One region of the Luteimonas sp. A537 genome, then DNA from elsewhere that is predicted to be linked to it. Evidence: riboswitches for the same ligand, from Rfam matches in the RefSeq annotation. Region 1 holds a riboswitch; the other holds the start of a gene.
The links. Region 1 has a riboswitch for cobalamin ahead of btuB (TonB-dependent vitamin B12 receptor). Riboswitches for the same ligand answer to the same signal wherever they lie in the genome.
Positions count from the first base shown of each region.

Region 2: it holds a riboswitch for cobalamin, as region 1 does, so the genes downstream of both, ACW7GZ_RS07930 (ribonucleoside-diphosphate reductase subunit alpha) here and btuB (TonB-dependent vitamin B12 receptor) in region 1, are expected to answer to the same signal.

Region 1 covers NZ_JBSVRH010000001.1:719,138-726,290, reverse strand. Annotated here, with positions in the region: gene btuB (TonB-dependent vitamin B12 receptor) at 1-1,408, opposite strand, end outside; cobalamin riboswitch at 1,533-1,768, opposite strand; gene cobT (nicotinate-nucleotide--dimethylbenzimidazole phosphoribosyltransferase) at 1,864-2,928, shown strand; gene ACW7GZ_RS03345 (histidine phosphatase family protein) at 2,925-3,512, shown strand; gene cobS (adenosylcobinamide-GDP ribazoletransferase) at 3,509-4,264, shown strand; gene ACW7GZ_RS03335 (TfoX/Sxy family protein) at 4,325-4,660, opposite strand; gene ACW7GZ_RS03330 (GAF domain-containing protein) at 4,657-5,142, opposite strand; gene bioD (dethiobiotin synthase) at 5,135-5,857, shown strand; gene ACW7GZ_RS03320 (efflux RND transporter periplasmic adaptor subunit) at 6,026-7,153, shown strand, end outside.
Region 2 covers NZ_JBSVRH010000003.1:57,556-64,708, forward strand. Annotated here, with positions in the region: gene ACW7GZ_RS07920 (flavodoxin) at 1-415, opposite strand, end outside; gene ACW7GZ_RS07925 (ribonucleotide-diphosphate reductase subunit beta) at 489-1,550, opposite strand; gene ACW7GZ_RS07930 (ribonucleoside-diphosphate reductase subunit alpha) at 1,638-4,034, opposite strand; cobalamin riboswitch at 4,221-4,458, opposite strand; gene ACW7GZ_RS07935 (winged helix-turn-helix domain-containing protein) at 4,597-6,999, shown strand; gene ACW7GZ_RS07940 (hypothetical protein) at 7,130-7,153, shown strand, end outside.

The DNA.
Region 1 (7,153 bases):
TCCGGAAGGCGTTGAAGGTCCAGTTCCAGCCCTCGCCGAACTGCGCGATGCCGAGGTTCAGCGTTTGCGATTCCTCGGGCTCGAGGTCCGGGTTGCCAAAGGCGCCGGGGTAGTAGAGGTCGTTGAAGGTGGGCACCTTGAAGCCGGTGCCGGCGCTGGCGGTGAAGCGGAAGCCGTTGCCGAACTTCAGGCCGTAGCCGAGGCTGCCGGTGGAATGACCGCCGAACTGCTCGTTGTCGTCATGGCGCGCGCTGGCTTCGAGGCTGTGCGCGCCGAAGCTGCCCTGCCAGGCCAGGAACAGACCCGTGTTGTCCCGGTCCTTGACGGTGAAGTCGGTGCTGCTGGTGACCTTGTCGCGCAGCCAGTCGACGCCGGCGCTGAGCAGGTGGTCTTCGGCGACGGCGAAGTCGCCCTGCACCGAGGCGGTGTCGCGGCGGGTGTCGAAGGTGCTGGCAAACGTCCGCGTGCCGCTGGCGTGGTCGTGGAAATGGTTGTCCGACTTGTCGTCGGCGCGGCCGATCCGGACGTTGACGTCGGTGCGCTGGCCCGGGCGCCAGCCCAGGCGGCCGCCGAAGACCTGCTGCCGGGTGTCGGCCTCGTTGCCGCCAAAGATGCTGCCGTCGTACTCGTTGAAGGCGTCGGCGACCAGCACGTGGCCCTCCAGCTCGACGGTCTCGCCGACCTTGCCGCCGCCGCGCACGCTCGCCGAGGTATTGCGGTAGCCGTCGCGGTCGGGCTCGTCGGCGAAGCAGCCGGCGCCCCAGCCTTCGGCGGTGCCGCGGCAGGAATCGATGCCGTCGGTGCGCTGCCAGGCGCCCTGGGCCTGGAACCAGCCGCGTTCGCCGTTGCTGCCGATGCCGGCGCTGGCCTGGCGCAGGCTGTTGCTGCCCACCCCCAGGCTGAAGTTGGAGCGCAGGCCTTCGCCTTCAGCGGAGCGGCGGGTGAAGATCTGTATCACGCCGCCGATGGCCTCGGAGCCGTAGAGGCTCGAACGCGGGCCGCGCACGATCTCGACGCGCTCGATCTGGTCCAGCGGCAGGTCCTGGAACGCGGCCATGCCGGATGTCGCCGAGCCGATGCGCACGCCGTCGATCATCACCAGCACATGATCGGACTCGGTGCCGCGCAGGAACACCGACGACAGCTTGCCGGGGCCGCCCTGGTTGGCGAGGTTGATGCCGGCGCGTCCGCGCAGCAGGTCGACCAGCGACGTCGCCTGGCTGCGCTCGATCACCGCGCGGTCGATCACCTGCACCGGCACATTGCTGTCCTCGGCGTTGATCGCGGTGCGGGTGGCGGTGACGATGAGGGTGTCGAGGTCGGTGGCCTGTGCCGCGCCGCTGGCTGCGGCGGCCGGGGACAGGGCGAGCGCCACTGCGAGGGAAAGGAGCTGGTATTGCGGCTTCATCGGTATCTCCATGCATCGCGCACGCCCGCGCGACAGGGTCGTTGGGAGTCGCGTCCGGGGAGATGTGACGGTAGGCCGACGTGGGGAGACACGGCGCACTGCCGCCGCCACGCCCTCCGCGTCGCAACCAGTCATCTTCCTGGCCGGTCTCCGGACTCGCGGGCGGAGCGATGCAGCCGCTCCAGCCCCGGCGCCTTCCCGTGCGATGCACAGTGGCGGATTGCCGGGGTGTTCCACGCTTACCGTTGCGGGGGCAGCGCCGGAGTGCTTCGTCGGCCATGCGGCTGGCGGAAGGTCACCGGCTTCCCGTTTCAACCCTTGGGGGAATCCCCGCGGGTCACCAGAAAGTGGCGGCAGTCTAAGGCATCCACGGCACCCGCGCCAAAGCGATGCGCCCGCCCGGCACGGCAGCGCGCCGATAGAATGGGCTCTCTTCAACGTCGATACGGAACCCGATGAGCGCATCGTGGTGGAATCAGGGCTGCGCCTCGCCGTCGCCGGAGCATGCGGCCCGCGCGGAGGCCAGGCAGCGCTGCCTGACCAAGCCGCCGGGCGCCCTTGGCAGGCTGGAAACGCTGGCCGTCGAACTCGCCGCCCTGCAGGCGACCGACCGCCCGCGCGCCGCACGTGTGCCGGTGCTGCTGTTCGCCGGCGACCACGGCGTGGTCGCGCAGGGCGTGTCGGCCTATCCGGCCGAGGTCACCGTGCAGATGCTGGCGAATTTCGCCGCAGGCGGCGCCGCGATCGCGGTGCTGGCGCGCGAGCTCGGCCTGCCGCTGCACCTGCGCGACGTGGGAACGCTGGCCGAAGGCCCCTTACCCGGGGCCACCGTCGACAAGCCCTGCCGCGGCACCCGCGACCTGAGCGTGGACGCGGCGATGGATGATGCAGGCGTCACGCACGCCCTGGGCGCCGGCCGTCGCGCAGTGGACGAGTCCGGCAGCGGCGCGGACCTGCTCCTGCTGGGCGAGATGGGCATCGGCAACACCACCGCAGCCAGCGCGCTGGCCTGCGCCCTGGCCGCGCTGCCGGTGGCGGATCTGGTTGGTGCCGGCACCGGCCTGGACGACGCGCGCATCGCGCACAAGCAGGCCGTGGTCGAACGCGCCCTGGCCCTGCACGGCGCCGCGATCGTCGCCGCGCCGCAGCCGCCGCTCGAGGCGCTGCGCCGCGTTGGCGGGCTGGAGATCGTGGCCATGGCGGGCGCGATGGTGGCTGCCGCACAGCGCGGGATCCCGGTGCTGGTCGATGGTTTCATCGTCTCGGTCGCGGCGCTGGCCGCGGTGCGGCTCAACCCGGGCGTGCGCGACTGGCTGCTGTTCTCGCACTGTTCGGCCGAACGCGGTCACGGGCATGTGCTCGACACGCTGGGTGCGACGCCACTGCTGCGGCTCGACCTGCGCCTGGGCGAAGGCTCGGGCGCGGCGCTTGCGCTGCCGCTGCTGCGCCTGGCCTGCGCCCTGCACAACGACATGGCCACGTTCGATGAGGCGGCCGTGGCCGGGGCGACGCCGGCGTGATCGTCGACTTCGTTCGCCATGCCGATACCGGCCGCCGCGGCCACATGGACGGCCGCAGCGATCCACCGCTGTGCCCGGGCGCCGTCGATGCGCCCTGCCTGCGCCACGCCGGCATCCACTGGACGCGGGCGATCAGCTCCCCGCTGCGCCGCGCGCACGACACTGCGCTGGCGCTCGCCCGGCCGCTGGACCTGGCGGTGCAGACGGTCGTGCAGTGGGCCGAATTCGACTTCGGCGACTGGGACGGGCAGCGCGGCGACGCGCTGCGGGCCAACGCGCTCGCCGCCTTCCACGCCGATCCGCGACGCAACCCACCGCCCGGCGGCGAGCGCTGGGAGCTGTTCGAACACCGTATCGCCGCCGCCCTGCAGGCCCTGCTCGCCGATGCCGGTGACAGCGACGGCCCGGTGCTCGTGGTCAGCCACGGCGGCGCGCTGCGCATGGCGCTGTCGCAGGCCTGCGGGCTGCCGCTGGCGGCGCTGTGGGCGCTGCGCATTGATTACGGCACGCGCCTGCGCGTGCGCGTGGAGGCCGGCGAAGATGGTCTGCCTTGGGGTGAACTGATCGAGCTCGCGCAACCATGAGCCTGCGCCGCCTGATCCTCGCCTTCCAGTTCCTCACCCGGATCCCGACGCCGCAGGTGAAGGACTTCCGCGATGACGACCTCACGCATTCGGCCGTCTACCACCCCGTGGTCGGCATCGCGATCGGGCTGCTGCTGGCTCTGCCACTGTGGGCATTGGACGACCGCCCGTGGCTGGCGGCGGTGCTGGCGCTGGCGCTGTGGGCCTGGGTCACCGGCGCCCTGCACCTGGACGGCATGAGCGACGTCGCCGACGCCATGGGTGCCGCGCATCGCGACCCCGGTCGCTTCCTCGAAGTGCTCAAGGATCCGCATATCGGCGTGTTCGGCGCGGTCATGCTGGTCATGCAGCTGCTGCTTAAGCTGGTGCTGCTGGCGGAACTTGCGGGTTCGGCCTGGTGGTACGGCATCGTCCTGCTGCCGGCCTGGGCGCGCTGGGGCACGCTGTGGTGGAGCCGGCGCCTGCCGCCGATCCAGCAGGCGGGCATGGCCGAGCGCTTCTCGTGGAAGCTGGGGATGCGTGCGGTGTGGCTGTGGGCCGCGGTGCTGACGGCAGCAAGCGTGTTCGTTGCGCCGCCGCTGCTGGTGGCGCTGGCGCTGGTGCCGCTGATCGGCGTCTACTGGAAGCGCCGCTTGGGTGGCATCTCCGGCGACTGCCTGGGCGCCAGCATCGAAGCCATGGAGACGCTGCTGTTGCTGGCGCTGGTGCTGGCGGCGGGAGTGCCCGGACTGCCCCGCCTGTTCGGCCTGTAGGAGCAGCTATAGCTGCTCCCACAAAGGCGCTCCTACAAAAGCGTCCCGGCACGGGGCGGCTCAGCTGGCGTCGTCATCCTGCATGATCGTGGTGGTCACCGGGCCCGCCGGCGGGCGGTTGCGCGGCGGCGGCAGTTCGGCGATCGCGGCCTCGGCGGCGGCGACCAGCTCGACGCGGCGCTCGTTGGGCACGTCCTGCCAATGGCAGTCGCAGAGCGCGCCCTCAAGCGAATACAGCAGGTTGAGGCTGGGCTTGAAGCCTGCGCGCTTGATGCGCATGAACGCCTCCAGCGGCCCCGCTTCGATGAGGTCTTCCGGCGTCCTCAGGCCCACCTGGCGCAGCCATGCGGCCGACTTCGGGCCGATGTTGCGCATCTTGAGCGGTTGCGCGCTCATGTCCCCAGCGATTCCACGTACACGCCTGCGATCTCCTCGAGTCCCCTCTGGTCTTCAACGTCGAACCGGGCCGGAACCGGACTGTCGAGGTCGAACACACCGACCAGCGCGCCGGCGTGGAACAGCGGGACCACCAGTTCCGAACGCGATGCGGCGTCGCAGGCGATGTGGTCCGCGATCGCGTTGACGTCCTCGATGCGTTGGGTTTCGCCGGTGCGCGCGGCGGCGCCGCAGACGCCGCGGTCGAGCGGGATGCGCACGCAGGCGGGTTGGCCCTGGAACGGGCCGACCACAAGCTCGGTGCCGTCGAAGAAGTAGAAGCCGACCCAGTTGAGCTCCGGCAGCGCGTGGTAGACCAGCGCCGAGAGGTTGGCCGCGTTGGCGATGCGGTCGCGCTCGCCATGGAGGAGGGCGCGCGCCTGGGCGGCGAGCTGGGCGTACTGCTGCGGCTTGTCGCCGCTTAGACTCTGCGTGGTGAACATGAGTCCAAGTGTAGCGCGGGGCGTGCTGGTGACCGGCACCGACACCGGCGTCGGCAAGAGCGTGGCGAGCGTGGCCTTGCTGCATGCGCTGCGCGCGCGCGGGCTGCGCGCGGTGGGCATGAAGCCGGTGGCGGCGGGCTGCGAGGCGACGGCGCAGGGCGCGTGCAACGAAGATGCGCTGGCCCTGCAGGCCGCCAGCATTCCCGTGCCCGCGTACGCCGACGTCAATCCGTGGGCGCTGCCCGAAGCCACCGCGCCGCAGCTCGCGGCCCGCGCCGCCGGCATCGAGGTCTCCATGCCGCCCGTGCTGGCGGCGTACGCACGGCTCGCGGCGGGTGCCGACGCGGTGGTGGTGGAAGGCGCCGGCGGCTGGCTGTCGCCGCTTGCCGACGGCATCGAGCATGCCGATCTCGCCCGTGCGCTGCGGCTGCCGGTGCTGCTGGTGGTGGGCCTGCGCCTGGGCTGCCTCAGCCACGCCCGGCTCAGCGCCCGCGCGATCGCCGCCGACGGCTGCCGCCTGCTGGGCTGGGTGGGCTGCGCGGTCGACCCGGCGTTCGAGCGCCGCGATGACTACCTGGGGCTGCTGGACGCCGCGCTGCCGGTGCCCCGCCTGGGCGTGGCCGCCCATGCCGGACCAGCCGTGGATCCCGCTGCGTTGGCGGCGGACCTCGGGGCGGCCGCGCGCGCCGTCGCCGGTGGCGGGACGGCGCCGTAACGGGCGCCGGGGCCGTATCCACGGGCTGGCCACGCGGCATTCACATCGTTTCGTCACGCGGACTGCACCATGTGCGCGTCGGCGATCCCTGACTTCAGGCACGGCGCGAGCGCCCCCGGCGGCGTCATACTTGCCGACCTGTTTCGCCATTCATCCCGAGAGGCACCCATGCGGCGCATCCTGATTGCATCCTTCCTGACCGTGACGCTGGCCGCATGCGGCGGCGAACAGGAGGCCCAGCAGCCGCCCCCGCCCGAGCTCGGAGTCATCTCCGTACAGCCGTCCAACGAGCCCCTGCGACGCGACCTGGTCGGGCGCCTCGCGGCCTACCGCAGCGCCGACGTGCGCGCCCGGGTACCCGGCGTGATCCAGCGCCGCGTCTACCAGGAAGGCAGCGACGTCGAAAAGGGCCAGGTGTTGTTCGAGATCGACCCGGCGCCGCTGCGCGCGGCCGCCGGTGAGGCGCAGGCCGCGCTCGCCCAGGCGCGCGCCAACCAGGCGAATGCGCGCGCCTTCGCCACGCGCGCGCGCAGCCTTGCGCCGGAGCGCTTCATCTCGCAGTCCGACCTCGACAACGCGCTCGCCGCCGAGCGCAGCGCCAACGCCGCCGTGCAGGCCGCGCAGTCGGCGGTCGACAGCGCCAGCATCAACCTCGGCTACGCCACCGTGCGCGCGCCGATCTCCGGCCGCGCGGGCAAGCAGCAGGTCACCGAAGGCGCGCTGGTCGGCCAAGGCGCGGCGACGCTGCTGACCACCGTCGACCAGATCGACCCGCTGTACGTGAACTTCAGCATGGGCGCCGGCGAACTCGACGAAGTGCGCGGCATGCAGCTTGATCGCGAGGGTCCGGTGGCCGTGCAGGTGCTGCTGCCGGGCGGCAGCGTCTACGAGCACGCCGGCGAGCTCGACTTCTCGGGCGACGTCGTCGACCCGGAAACCGGCGCCGTGTCGCTGCGGGCTACGCTGCCCAATCCCGACCGCCGCCTGCTGCCGGGCACCTACGTGACCCTGGTGGCCACGCTGGGCGTGCAGCACGGCGTGTTCACCGTGCCCCAGGCCGCGGTGCAGCGCGATACCACCGGCCCCTATGTGATGGTCGTGGGTGCCGACGACATCGTGGTCCGCAAGGACATCACCACCGCGCGCGCCGAGGCCGGCAGCTGGATCGTCAGCGAAGGCCTGGCCACGGGTGACCGCGTGGTCGTGTCCGGGCTGCAGCGCGCGCAGGCGGGGCAGCCTGCCACCGCCACGCCGTGGCAGCCGTCCGCGGCGCCTGGCGCTCCCGGCGCCGCGCCG
Region 2 (7,153 bases), on a different contig from region 1:
CCCAGCGCTCGATCTTCAGCGCGTCGCGCTCGCCGTGCGGCATCTGTTCGATCTCCAGCCGCGGGTAGCGGCTGTCGAAAAACGTCGCCATGCGTCGCACCGCCCCGCAGTAGTACTCCTCGCCCCACTGCGTCTCGCCGGTGCCGAACACGGCCAGCCGCCCGGGCTTGCCCACGGCCTCGACCAGATCGGCGATGAAGCGCTTCATCTCCGGCGGCGTACGCCCGGCGTTGTCGGTCCAGGCGCCGAGCAGGTAGAGGTCGTGGCGCGGGTCGGCTGCGGCCCCGGCCAGCGACTGGATGTCGGTTTCAATCCAGGTCACGGCGTGGTCCAGCGCTTTGCAGCGCGCGCCGACCGCGCGCGCGACGTCGCGCGTGTTGCCGCTCAGCGAGGCGAAGGCGATGAGGATGCGCATGGGAGGCGTCGGTTGGCATTGGCTCCGGACGTGGGAGCGGCCATGGCCGCTCCCACAGGAGCGCGCGTGCAGGTCACAGATCGTCGAAGCCGTTGTCGGAATTGGTCTTCTTGTAGCTGGCGTTGCGCATCTCGAAGAAGTCGGTCTTGGTCTCGGTGAAGTTGTCGGCGTAGGCCTTGATCCAGGGCATCACGTTGTCGGTGGCGTCGGAGTACAGCTTCTCGATGCCCAGCATCCCGGCCATCTTGTTGGCGCGGTACTTCACGTAGCGGACCATCTCGTCGACGTCGATGCCGTCGATGCCATCGAGCACCTCGCCGGTCCACTGCACTTCCAGCTCGATGGCGTGCTCGAAGGCACTGTGCACGTAAGCGGTCAGCTCGTCGTTCTGCAGCTCCGGGTTCTCGCCGACGATGGCGCGGATTAGCTCGCTGATGAACTTGGTATGCGCAAGTTCGTCGCGGTTGATGAAGCTGATGATCTTGCCGGTGCCGGTCATCCGGTTCTGGCGCACCAGGTTGTAGAAATAGGCGAAGCCGGAATAGAAGTTGATGCCCTCGAGGATCGAGGACTGGATCAGCGACCGCAGCAGGGTCTCGGCGGTCTTATCGCGCATGAAGTCGTCATACGAGTTCATGATCGGCGCGTTGCGCTTCTGGATCGTCGGGTGGGTGCGCGCGATCTCGAACACGCGGTTCTGATTGGCCAGGTCGGTGATCGAGGCCAGCACGTAGCTGTAGCTCTCGTTGTGGATCACTTCCTGTTGCCCGATGATCGCGGCGTTGGCGTGCGCGGCCGGATCGGTGATGTATTCGGCGACGTTGTAGATGAAGCGTGTCTGCGGCGAGTCCAGCGTCGCCAGCAGGCCGATGATCGAATCGTAGGCATTCTTCTCGCGCGCCGAGAGTTCGCCGTACTGCCTGGCATCCGCCTTCATGTCGACCTCATCCGGGATCCAGAAGTTGGTCGAGAGCTCCTTGTAGGCGCGGTAGAACGACGGATACGGGATGTCGTTCCAGTTGAGGATGCCCGAGGTGCGGCCGTTGATGATCCCGGTCGAACGGTTGGGGTGGCGCGGCTCGAGGATCCGGATGCGATCGAGCGGCGTCGAGGTGGTCGGTGCGGTGGTGGACATGGTGCTTCCCGTGTTGGGGTCTGGGTGCAGGTGATGCAGGGTCCACGGTTCGCAACGCGAACCGTGGAAGCGACAGCGCGAATGCGCTTAGCTACTGCACCACTCGCACTCGGCGATGTCGATGTCGTTGGAGCGCACGTAATAGGTGGTCTTCATGCCTTCGCGCCACGCGGTCATGTGCAGCTCCAGCAGGGTGCTGGCCCGTATGGTGCTCGGCACGTAGAAGTTGAAGCTGATCGACTGGTCGACGTGGCGCTGGCGGCGCGCGTTCTGGCGCACCGAGGCGAACTGGTCGACGTGCCAGGCGCCTTTCTCGTAGTAGGGCCAGGTTTCCAGCGACAGCCCGGGCGCGGCCACCGGGCGGCGGTAGTCCTTCTTCTCCTCGTAGTAGAACGCGGAGTAGACCGGGTCGATGGAGGCCGTGGAGCCGGCGATCTGCGCGGTCGACATGTTCGGGGCGACCGCCAGCAGCCAGCCGTTGCGCACGCCGTTCACCGCCACCTGCGCCGACAGGTCCAACCACTGCGGGCTGCTGTAGCCGCGGTCGCGGAAGTAGTTGCCGTTGTGCCAGTCGCTGCCGTGGAAGACGGCGTAGCTGCCCTTCTCCTTCGCCAGCGCCATCGACGCCTGCACGGTGAGGAAGTTGATGCGCTCGTACAGCGCATCGCTGTAATCCTCGGCTTCGGCCGTGTTCCAGTGGATGCCCTTCTGCGCCAGCAGGTGGTGCCAGCCGAAGGTGCCCAGCCCGATGGCGCGATACTTCCGGTTGGTGATCGTGGCCTGCGGCACCGGCAGCTGGTTGAGATCGATCACGTTGTCGAGCATGCGCACCTGGATCGGGATCAGCCGCTCCAGCACGTCGGTGATCAGGTCGCCCTGGCCCTGCTGCGGCACGATCGCGCGGCCCAGGTTCACCGAGGACAGGTTGCAGACCACGAAGTCGCCAGCCTGCTTCGTGGTCACGATCTGGTTGCCGCTGATGATCTCTTGCATCAGCCGCGTCGGGCTCATGTTCTGCAGGATCTCGGTGCACAGGTTCGACGAATACACCATGCCGGCGTGCTTGTTCGGGTTCTTCCGGTTGACCTCGTCGCGGTAGAACATGAAGGGGTTTCCGGTCTCCAGCTGGCTGACCATCAGCCGCTTGAAGATGTCGATGGCCTTGATCGTCTTGCGGGTGATGCGCTCGTCGGCCACCACTTCTTCGTACTTCGCCCGGAACGTGCCCTCGCCCTTCTTCTCGTCGAAGAAGTCCTGCAGGTACCAGCCCTTGACCCGGTGCACCTCGTGCGGGTCGAACAGGTACCAGTCGCCGCGGCGCTCCACCGCTTCCATGAAGATGTCGGGGATGCAGACCGAGGTGAACACGTCGTGCGCGCGCAGGCGCTGGTCGCCGTTGTTGAGGCGCAGGTCGAGGAAGGCCTCGATGTCGCGGTGCCAGACGTCCAGGTACACGGCGACGGCACCCTTGCGCTGGCCGAGCTGGTCGACCGAGACCGCGGTGTTGTTGAGCTGCTTGATCCACGGCACCACGCCGCCGGACGAGTTGGGCACGCCGCGGATCGACGAGCCCGACGCGCGCACGTAGCCCATGTAGGCGCCCACGCCGCCGCCGCCCTTGGACACGCGCGCGATGTCGGTATTGGAGTCGTAGATGCCCTGCAGCGAGTCGTCGACGGTGTCGATGAAGCACGAGGACAGCTGGCCGCCGGTCTTGCCGGCGTTCTGCAGCGTCGGCGTGGCCACGGTCATGTACAGGTTCGACAGCGCCCAGTAGGCCTCGCCGACCAGCTGCATGCGGCGCTCGCGGCTGTCCTTGCCCGCGCCGGCCTCGTCCTGCATCAGGTACAGCGCGATCGTCAGCCAGCGCTCCTGCGGCAGCTCGTACACCTCGCGCGAGGTGTCGGTGGCGAGATACCGCGTGGCCAGCAGGTACAGGCCGTTGTAGTTGAACAGCCGGTCACGGTCGGGCTCGATCATTTTCCCGGCCTCGACCAGTTCTTCCTTGGAATAGGCGCGCAGGATGTCGTTGGAGTAGACGTTGCGGTCGGCCAGCGATTCCTGCAGGCCAACATAGGAACCGTACTTCTGCCCGGTGTCGTAGAAGCGGTTGCGGCTGGCGCGCTTGTACAGGCGGTGCAGGTACAGGCGTGCGGCGAAGAGCTCCCACTCCGGCGCAGTCACGTCCACGCGCGCCTCGGCCTCGCGGATCAGGTGGTCGACCAGATCGTCGGCGTTGACCGCGTCCTTGCGCTCGACGAAGCCGGACACGCTGCGCTTGTAGTCGGCGATGTCGAGCTGCGGGAACTCGACGTGGACGCGGTCGATCGCGCGCTCCAGGCGCGCGCGGTCGTAGGGAATCCGGCGGTTGCCGGCTTCCTTGGTGATCCAGATGGCGACGTCGGCGGACGCGCAAGGCGTGGATACAGCGCTGGCCGTGGTCGCTGCGGGTGGTGCCGTGGTGGTGCTGTCGTAGCTGCTCATGCCTGCTCCCGGATGGCGTGCGCACGGCCGACTGTCCCGGGGCAGGCGGCGGGCCGGAGCGGTCATCGACAGGGTGGAAGCGCGGCGTCGCAGCGGCCGCGACCGCACTCCGGAGCGGAGCGCGGGCGAGCGCGTGCTTCACCAGCCATCTCCCCCCGGAGATTGCGCAGCCGGCACCGCGCGATGTGCATGCGCGCGGCTGTCGGCAGGTCTTCGGGCTCGTGGATCCGGGAGCCTGGGCTCCGCGCCTCGGCCGCCGCTTCCCGGAACCACCGTCCCAGTGCGTGTGCGACCTCGTTTCCACCTACCGCTGCGGGGCAGCGCCGGAATTGGCGGGCGGATCGATGGTCTCGACCGCTGCCGTACCGGCTTCCCTTTTCATCCCGTGCCCTGTGGCGCGGGAACCGACGGGGCACAACATAGTGTGGTTCCACGGCGTGGTCAACGCTAGGTTTCGTGTTTGTGCCCCTTGACGCCGGAAGCATTCCAGGGCCGGCGCAGGCGCGCAGGGCGTCGCCGGCTCTGTCATTCTTGGGGGTGCCACAGGTGCCCGGTCCACATCTTGCCTTCGCCTCCCGCCAACGAGCCGGCGCTGTCCGGCTACCGCTTCGGCGTCTTCGAGCTCGACCTCGCGCGCCGCGAACTGCGCCGCGGCGGGACGCGGGTCGAGATGCCGGCGCGCGTCTTCGAGTGCCTGGAGTGCCTGCTCCTGCACCGGGATCGCGCGGTTGCCCGGGACGAGCTGCTGCAGGCGGTGTTCAACCGCACCGACGTCAGCGACGGCCAGCTGGCGCAGGTGGTCCTGCGCGCGCGGCGCTGCGTCGACGACGACGGCCAGGCCCAGCACACCATCCGGACGGTGCCGCGCTTCGGCTTCCGCTGGGCCGCGGCAACCAGTGGGCTGGCCGGGAGGCGGGAGGCCCTGGACACCGGCTCGGCCGGCGGCGAGGCACCGCCGGAGCCGCCATCAACGCCAGCGGTGCCATTGCCAGCTGCACCTCAGGAACCCGCGCGTCGCGCTGGACCGATGCGCCGGGCGTGGGTGGTGGTGGGCGCGCTGCTGGCGTTGGCGGCCGTCGCCTGGTGGCAGTGGCCGCAGCCGCAGACGGGCCTGCCGATGGTGCCGGATGCTGCGTCCGCTGCCGCGGACGTCATTGCGGACCCTGCCGCAACCCTGGTGCTGCCGTTGGCGATCGACGCTGGCGACGACATCGCGTGGGCGCGGCTGGGCCTGATGGACTACGTCGCCGAGCGCATGCGCTCGGCCGGGCTCTCGGTGCCGCCCAGCGAAAGCACGCTGGCACTGCTCGGCGGCGCCGAGGGTGATGCCGGCCACGACCGGCTGCAGCGCGCGGTGCCCGGGGCGAGGGTGGTTGGCGGCGAGGTCGAGCGCCTGCGCGAAGGTTGGCGGCTGCGCCTGCAGGCGGTGTCCGCACATGGCCTGCGACACCAGGCCGAAGCCGAGGCCGGCGACCTGCTGTCCGCGGCAGCCGCCGCCTGCGACCGGCTGCTGGCGGCGCTGGGCCACGCTGCGCCGGCCGGCCGTGACGGCGCCGGCCTGGCGCTGGAAGAGCGGCTGCAGCGGGTGCGCGCGGCCTTGCTGGCCAATGAGCTCGCGACCGCGCGCCGGATACTCGAGGATGCGCCGCCGTCGCAGCTGTCGCAGCCGCAGCTGCGCTTCCGGCTGGCACAGGTCGACTATCGCGCCGGCGAGCTCGACGCCGCCGAGCGCGCCATCGCCGCGCTGCTGCGCACCCCGGAGGCCACGCGTGATCCGCTGTTACGCGCCCGCCTGCTGGCCTACAGCGGCGGCGCCAGGATCCGCCGCAACGCGTTGCACGAAGCAGTGGGCGACTACGACCGTGCGCTGGTGGCGCTGGCGGACGTGCCCCCCGGCGAGGGAGACCTCGAACGTGGCGCGGTGCTGATGGGGCGCGGGGTGGCCCTCGCCGCGCTTGGCCGCGGGGACGAGGCGATCGCCGACTTCGGCGCCGCGCGCACCCGGCTGCAGCGCGCCGGCGACCGGCTCGCGGTGGCACGCGTGGATGCCAACCTGGGCGCGCTCGAGCTCGGCCGCGGCCGCCCGGCGCAGGCCCTGGACTACCTTGGCAGCGCGCTGGCGGTGTTCGAGGGTTCGACCGCGATGAACGAACTGCAGGTCACCCGCTCGGCGCAGTCGGCCGCGCAGCTGCTGCGGCTTGATGCCGCCGCGGCGCTGGCGACCAGCGACGAGGTGCAGAAGCTGCTGCCGAAGACGCCGGACCCGGCGCTGCGCCTGGCAGCGGCGCTGGACCGCGGCAACGCGCTGATCGCGCTGGGTCGGCTGTCTGAGGCACGGCGGCTGCTGGAATCGCCCGATATCGCCGCGCGCAGCACGCCGCCGTACGAGCATCGCCGGGCGCAGACCCTGGTCGAACTCGCCTGGCGCAGCGGCGAGCCGGCGGCCGCGGTGGCGATCGCCGACGCCATCCTTGCCGACTGGACCCGCCTGCCCGGCGACTCGCTGCGCGACCATGTGCGGTTGCGCCGGGCGCAGGCCGCGGCCGTGATCGACGTGCCACCAGCCTCCGGCACGCGGGTCGACACCTCCGAGGGTCCGACCCCGGCCCTGCTGCTGGCCGCCGCGGTCGAACTGGGCGACAGCGTCGCCGCCGAGGTGGTCCTTGAGCAGGCCCTTGCCGCCGCCGAGGCCCGCGGCGCGCCGGCGGACATCGTCGAAGTGGTTGCCGTACACGCGCCCTGGCTGCTGCGCCGCGGCCGGGTGCGCGATGCCGAAGCCCTGGTCGGGCGGGTGGCGCCCTGGCTGGACCGCTGCTACGACTGCGCGGTGCTGCAGCTGCAGCTTGCCGAAGCGCTTGGCGAGGACGCCCTGGCCCGGGACGCCCGCGAGGCTGCCTCACGACTGGCAGGCGAGCGCCGCCTGCCAGAAGCGATGCCCGCCGTGCCCGCAGGCATCACGCGATAACGAAGCTGTCATCGATCGCGAATGCCTTCCCGCCCCCGCGGCGCCAAGGATCACATCGGGACCGGCGACTGCCGCCGGCCACGTCCCGGCGGGCCGCGCCCGCCCCTCGTGCAAGCAGGAGACACCCTTCATGCCCCGTCCATCACTCCTCGGC